Regions from separate parts of the Paenibacillus solisilvae genome, predicted to be linked through region 1. Evidence: riboswitches for the same ligand, from Rfam matches in the RefSeq annotation. Region 1 holds a riboswitch; each other region holds the start of a gene.

Region 1 (2,202 bases):
TCATCCCGCTTCGTTTCCCCTATCCAATCGTAATTTTCCCCTCAGGATGCCGGTACAATTCCTTTTCTGTGCGGGGCCCAAGCGCATAAGCAAGCGTCAGAGGGCCAAGCCGTCCGGCAAACATCGTAAGTGAAATAAGAATTTTACCTATAAGTGATAACTCAGGCGTAATGCCTAAGGTTAATCCAACCGTACCGAAAGCCGATGTCGTTTCAAACAAAATCTTTATAAAGGCTTTATCCTCTGTCGTCGACAGCACCATGGTGACGAATATGACGAGTGAAAGCGACAGCATCGTGATCGTCAGCGCCTTGAAAATCCGCTCGCGTGCAAGACGGTATCTGAATAGGACGATGTCCTCTTTTCCCCTCATCATGGCAACTACTGCACCGATCAGCACCGTGAAGGTCGTTGTCTTAATACCGCCCCCGGTTGAACCTGGCGATGCCCCGATGAACATCAGAATAATCGTGAAGAATTGGGTAGCCTGCCTGAGCGATGCGAGGTCAAGCGTATTAGCGCCCGCCGTTCTCGGGGTAACGGATTGAAAGAACGAAGCTAATATCTTACCGCCCCAATCCAGCGATCCCAGTGTCTTACTGTTGGAAAACTCAAAAACAAAGATAACTACCGTTCCGACTGCAATCAACGTACCCGTCATGGACAGGACGACCTTCGAATGAAGCGATAACCGTTTATTTGTTCGGTACTCCATGATGTCGGCCATTACGATAAAGCCGATACCCCCGGTAATGATTAGCAGCATTGTCACTATATTCACGAGTGGGTCATTCACATATTGGGTCAAGCTAATATAAGGAACGCCAAACTGGCCAAACAGATCAATACCCGCATTATTGAAGAAGGAAACGGCATGGAACATCCCGAAATAGATGGCTTTGCCAAGCGGCATATCAAAGGACCAGCGAATCGCGAACAAGACGCCTCCAACAAACTCAATGGTGAGCGAGTACAGGATAACCTTCCTAATCAGGCGGACAATACCCTCCATGCTGGTCTGATTCATGGCTTCCTGCAGGATTAACCGTTCTCGAAGTGAGATCCGCTTCCGCAGCACAATTGCGAACAAGGTCGACATCGTCATAAAGCCGAGTCCGCCCAGCTGTATGAGCGTCATGATAATAACTTGTCCTGGTACAGACCAATGGCTTCCTGTATCTACAGTAACCAGCCCTGTCACACAGGTTGCTGTTGTTGCGGTGAATACGGCATCAATGTATGGTGTAAATTCTCCAGCCGCCGATGCGAAGGGCATAGAAAGCAGCAAGCCTCCGACTAGAATGATAAGTGCAAAACCAGTGACGAGAATACGGGGCGGTGACCATTTGGATACATTAAAAAACGACTTCATTACTAACACTTCCACCCCTCTGACAAAGCTTTACGCGCACAAAAAAAAGCACTGGAAGCCCAATGCTGATGCGATGAGTCCTGTTCCATGAAGCCTACGAGGTTAGCTGACGGATTCGGGCCCGGACAGGCGGCCCTATTCGCAAGAATGATGCGCTAACTTGAGAAATTCACCCCGTGCTGCAGGTTTTATGCGAGTAGACAGTATGCCTTCGCATCCAGCAGCAATATGGTTCCCCCGTTTTCACTTTGAAATTCGGCTTAATATGCAATTGTTCACATTATATATGGGAAGCCCGGAAACGCCAAACGGCGATTTTCCAGATAATGAACCGAATTACGCCAAAATTGCGCAATCCTTGTCCTTAATCAATTGCTTGCTGGCTTTCTTGCCCGTTTACCTCTCTCCTAAATCGAGAATGAAAGCAATCGCATGGATAATTTCGGAACAACTATGATAAGGTAGTTATATGTGTTCAATTGCTTGTATACCATAAACAGAGGTGCATTCATGAAGCTAAATCGAATCCAGCCTAACTGGAGAAATTACTCCTGGTTAGCGGCAATTGGCGCAATTATCTATGTCCTGATTCAAATCGTTCCCTCGACCGCGGAATCCTTCTTCGGTACGAGCAGCGACCCGGTCATCTCCAAGAGCTCAGCCGAGCAGGCGGCCCTGGATTTTGCCAAACTTCAGTTCAAAGAACGGCCACTTAGTGTGCATGCCATTCATCAATCGGACAGTCTGCTGTTTGGCTACTTATCGAAGGAGAAGCTCAATTCTTCCTATGAGAAGAAATTCGACAAAGCCTTCCCCATCGATACGTTTCA
Region 2 (2,202 bases), on a different contig from region 1:
TTAACATCAAGAGAACGCTGCAGCCCGGCTCCATTGTTCTCCAGCATGCAGGCGGTGGTGTGGGACAGGATTTAAGCGGTACAATCTCCGCGCTGCCAAGATTAATTCACTTACTGCGCAGCAAAGGATATCAAATCGTCACGCTGCCGGAGCTTCTTGGAAAACCGCAATCACGCAAATAACAAAAAAACGGTAGGGACAACCCTCATGGGTTACCGCTGCCGCTTCTTTTTTTTGCATTGCTATTCAAGAATGAATACCTTCACGTATTGAAAGCCGAATTCCGATGCTTGCTTCTGGGATTGGGGAACGAAGATGTCAATACGGTCACCCTTAATAGCTGATCCCATATCAGTGGCTACTGCCATCATACCGCCGACAGGCAAACCATCGTGGTCATATCCTGTAATATACACTTTACTGCCAAGCGGAATCCGCTTTGGATCTACCGCTATCGTGCCCAGCTTCAAGGGATTCCCGAAATAATCAACGGGTCCCCAGCCGTTCTCGGAAGCCGCTGCGGTATAAGCGCTAGCTTTGGCTTGAATCACATCGGAGAAACCGTAGTCGCGTCCGCTGACCGATAGAATCTCGGCATCGGAATCAACCTTGCTCTTTGCCGTTATGATGCTTCTGGATGCTGCTTTTTTTGCTGAGCTTCTGCTTGCTTGTAAGCTGGTGGCCGAGGCTGGAATGACGATCGTAAGACCTTTGTAGATGTTCAACGGGTCGATATTCGGATTAAACTTCTTTAATTGCTGAACTTGAACACCAAACTGTTTGGAAAGCTTCCAGAACGTATCATCATCTTTGGCTTTGTAATTAACGGCCGCGCTTGCCGGGCCTGCGTGAATGAGAATAGCGATGCTAAGCGCTGCAGCTGCTGCGCCTTTTTTCCAAGCTTTGTTGAACAATTTAATGTCCTCCTTTTTTTTGCCTGCGAGGTTAGTTGTCGGATTCGGATTGAGGAGTTCAACCCTACGCTGTATTGCGGAATAGAAATCCGCTATGCGATTCACCCCCAGCGCCTAAGCGCAATCACCGTAAAATCAACCACTTCTCAGTGTTCATTCACGGTGGAGACCAATGTCCATTGTTCTCCAAAAGATCCCCCGTACGATAAGTTTCGGCTTGCGTAAAAGAATAACACAAGCAGCGGGATAGTCCTACAGGTAAATCAGTCCAATTCCCGTTAATGCAGGTTAAGCGTTGAAGAAGAATCGGCTGACACCGTATTTTTTTGGCCTCTCTATTAGCCTTTTCCTAAAAAAAATCCAGAGAAGAATGGGATGTTTTAAAGATCTGATCATGTACGAATGCCGTTCCACAGGCTGTTGAGAGACGAATACAATGAGAGTAAATATTACGGGAGTGTTTGTCTTTTTAAACGGATTGGTCTTCCGCTTGCTGGAGGTGATTCATAAGTTGAATATCGTTATTATGGCCGGCGGAAAGGGAACCCGCTTCTGGCCTCGCAGTGTTGACACTCTGCCTAAGCAATTTCTCCATTTCCATTCTTCGCAGACCTTAATACAAGAGACGGCAGCCCGCTTCAAGCAAGCCGTACCCGATCATCAGTTATTTATCGCAGCTCCCGCCCGGTATCTTCCCCTTCTCCACGAGCAGCTGCCGGGTTTCTCCATGCAGCAGCTGATCGTGGAACCGGAGCAGAAGGATACTGCAGCTTGTATCGCGCTTGCTGCCTTTCAGCTGCTAAGCGCCGGCGATGATCAACCCGTCGTATTCGTTCCTTCCGATCAGCATGTCGCTGACGATGCCGCCTTCCTGACCGCAATTAAACTTGCTGCCCAGACAGCCGAACAGGACCATGCAATCGTAACGCTGGGCATTAAGCCCAGTCGGCCTGAAACCGGATTTGGGTACATGAGAACGACTGCAGAAAGCGGGCTGGCATCCGCTTCCGTTCTTTATGTTTCCAGCTTCCTGGAGAAACCGACAGAAGAACGGGCCGCTCAGCTTCTGACGGAACCCGGCGTGTATTGGAATAGCGGCATTTTCGTTTGTCGTCCTTCTACAATTGCACGCAGCCTGGAGCTGCTACAGCCTAAAATATGGAATAGTCTCCTGCTGCATCCCCATGATCCTTCTGCCGCTTATGCTCTAATGCCCAAATTATCCATCGACTATGCAGTCATGGAGCAAGCTGAGAAGATATACTGCATTCCTGTTGATTGCGGATGG
Region 3 (2,202 bases), on a different contig from region 1:
AGTCGATTGAACACCTGCAGAATAAGCAGTTAGCGTTACGTTCTTGATAACCTTCTTAGCGCTGAATTTCACGCCGCGTTTGGTCAATGTAGTAACACTTGCTGTTTTTGCCGATAATACGGTCACCTTCGGCTCTTCCTTCAACGTGCCTACAGCAACGACCTGATTCACTGATGGCGAATGCGTAAGTTTGGTGACCAGCGTCTGGGAAACCAGAACACCATCTGCAAAAACACTCTCAAACCGTTTTATGACCATACCCTCTTTACCGGTTTGTACAAGCTTTTCCTTACCCTTTGCAAGCTTAGGGTCTTCCTTCTTCACAATCGAGAAGGGAACTTTGAATGCATTCTCTGAATACTTCTTATCGATCCGAGTAACGGAAACCTTCATATTCGGCTCAACAGCGGTATTCAAAGGAGGCATTATTTTATCTTGGCTGCGTACCGATATATTAGCTTGATCGATCGCCGCCTGTACCGTTCTTTCTGTCGTGTACAACGTTCTTTCCTTGCCGTCTGCCTTCACTACAAGAGGTACCGCTTGATCGATAATGATGCGGTCACCGTCTTTGACACCGCTGTTAAGCGGCATCGAAACTTTATCATAAGTTCCAATCGTGATGGCTTGTTCATCCAGTAGGCGTTGAAGGACCCATTGTTTTGTCGAAACAATGCTTTCTCGTCCATTCAATACTACGGAGACGTGCTTGTCAGCCGTTCCGTACAACAACACCAGAAACATGAAAGTCATAGCGATTGAGATCAGAGCGCTTAGTACAATTAAACGCACGTTCTCATGCTTCCATCGCAATGCGAAAGACATGCTGGATGATCGTTTACCATGGGTATCCTTAAGCTGGAGTGCTCCCACTTCTTCGGTCCTCCCTACATAGCCCCGCCGCCATAGTGTTACATAAGACCCTAGACGCGACTATAGAATTTAGCGTGCAGGCACGCAGTTCTATCTTCCCAGTGTCCTCCTCCATGATACACCCTATGTCGTCAGATTACGCATTATTCAAACAAAAAGAAGCCGACGACAGAGGATCTGTTTCGTGGCTTCCCATAAAATCAGGTAGCATGGATTAAATACACGAGGAAGATCTCTCTTATTTACGCTTGCGAGGTTAGCTGTCGGATTCGGGCAAAGAGAGTCGCCCTATTCGTTCTGACACCAGTATACTGCTCCTGCGTGTTCGCGAAATTCACCCCTAGAAGAATTCAACAACATCTACTCCAGCTTTGATACAAACTGTTTCAATATTTGGTTCCCCCGCTCTCCGGATCACGGAGATTAAGCGTTTATTTGGAAAAGTTATAAGCTCTGAGATGAATGATACCGTCTTTTACTCCACATTGTAAAGAAGAGATTAATGACGATTTTAACGAATTTTAAGGAAAATCACGTGAAAAACAATCAATTTATTGATTAAAGATTAGTTTTTTCACTTGTATACTCCCAAATCCTTGCTTTCATATCGTTTTTCATCGAATACCAAAACATTTCAGTGCATTTTCAGTCGTTATTTTCGCAATTTCGGCCACAGATTTGCCTGTAATTTCAGCTGCAGTTTCTGCTACAAGACGGACGAAAGCAGATTCATTTCGTTTTCCGCGATGCGGATGAGGGGCCAAATAAGGCGCGTCTGTTTCGATAAGAATACGGTCGAGCGGAACTTTTGAAAGCACTTCTTTTGGGACCCTGGCATTCTTAAACGTGACCGGTCCGCCAAATGAAATATAGAAGTTCATGTCCAAGCATTTCTTAGCCGTCTCCCAGCTGCCCGAGTAACAATGCATAATGCCGCCGACATCTTTCGCGTCCTCTTCTTTTAATATACGGACAACATCCTCATGTGCATCCCGGTTATGAATGACGATCGGCTTGCGCTTCTGCTTGGCCAATTGGATCTGCTGGCGAAAAACACGCTGCTGCACATCCTTAGGTGACGTATCCCAATGATAATCAAGCCCAATCTCACCAATTGCAACCACTTTGGGATGATCGCATAGGGATGCGATCCATTCTAAATCTCCCGGCAGCATGTCAATGCTGTCAACGGGATGCCAGCCAACCGCCGCATAGATAAACTCATATTGTTCAGCTAATGCCATCGTTGTCGGTATCGTCTCTCGGTTAAAGCCGATATTAACGAGCTTATGTACACCTGCAGCCCGCGCTCTTTCGATGACTTCTGCG

Evidence for each region. Region 1 has a riboswitch for cyclic di-AMP ahead of ACFPYJ_RS25485 (TrkH family potassium uptake protein). Riboswitches for the same ligand answer to the same signal wherever they lie in the genome.
Region 2: linked by a shared signal. The riboswitch ahead of ACFPYJ_RS31475 (3D domain-containing protein) and the one ahead of ACFPYJ_RS25485 (TrkH family potassium uptake protein) in region 1 are both predicted to bind cyclic di-AMP.
Region 3: linked by a shared signal. The riboswitch ahead of ACFPYJ_RS07010 (3D domain-containing protein) and the one ahead of ACFPYJ_RS25485 (TrkH family potassium uptake protein) in region 1 are both predicted to bind cyclic di-AMP.

What each region holds. Positions count from the first base shown of each region.
Region 1 is NZ_JBHSOW010000096.1:57,472-59,673, forward strand. Features, by position in the region: gene ACFPYJ_RS25480 (potassium channel family protein) at 1-4, opposite strand, end outside; gene ACFPYJ_RS25485 (TrkH family potassium uptake protein) at 20-1,372, opposite strand; cyclic di-AMP (ydaO/yuaA leader) riboswitch at 1,449-1,643, opposite strand; gene ACFPYJ_RS25490 (CPBP family intramembrane glutamic endopeptidase) at 1,883-2,202, shown strand, end outside.
Region 2 is NZ_JBHSOW010000129.1:616-2,817, reverse strand. Features, by position in the region: gene ACFPYJ_RS31480 (polysaccharide deacetylase family protein) at 1-182, shown strand, start outside; gene ACFPYJ_RS31475 (3D domain-containing protein) at 243-914, opposite strand; cyclic di-AMP (ydaO/yuaA leader) riboswitch at 919-1,142, opposite strand; gene ACFPYJ_RS31470 (mannose-1-phosphate guanylyltransferase) at 1,351-2,202, shown strand, end outside.
Region 3 is NZ_JBHSOW010000027.1:10,833-13,034, reverse strand. Features, by position in the region: gene ACFPYJ_RS07010 (3D domain-containing protein) at 1-873, opposite strand, end outside; cyclic di-AMP (ydaO/yuaA leader) riboswitch at 1,104-1,313, opposite strand; gene ACFPYJ_RS07005 (TatD family hydrolase) at 1,488-2,202, opposite strand, start outside.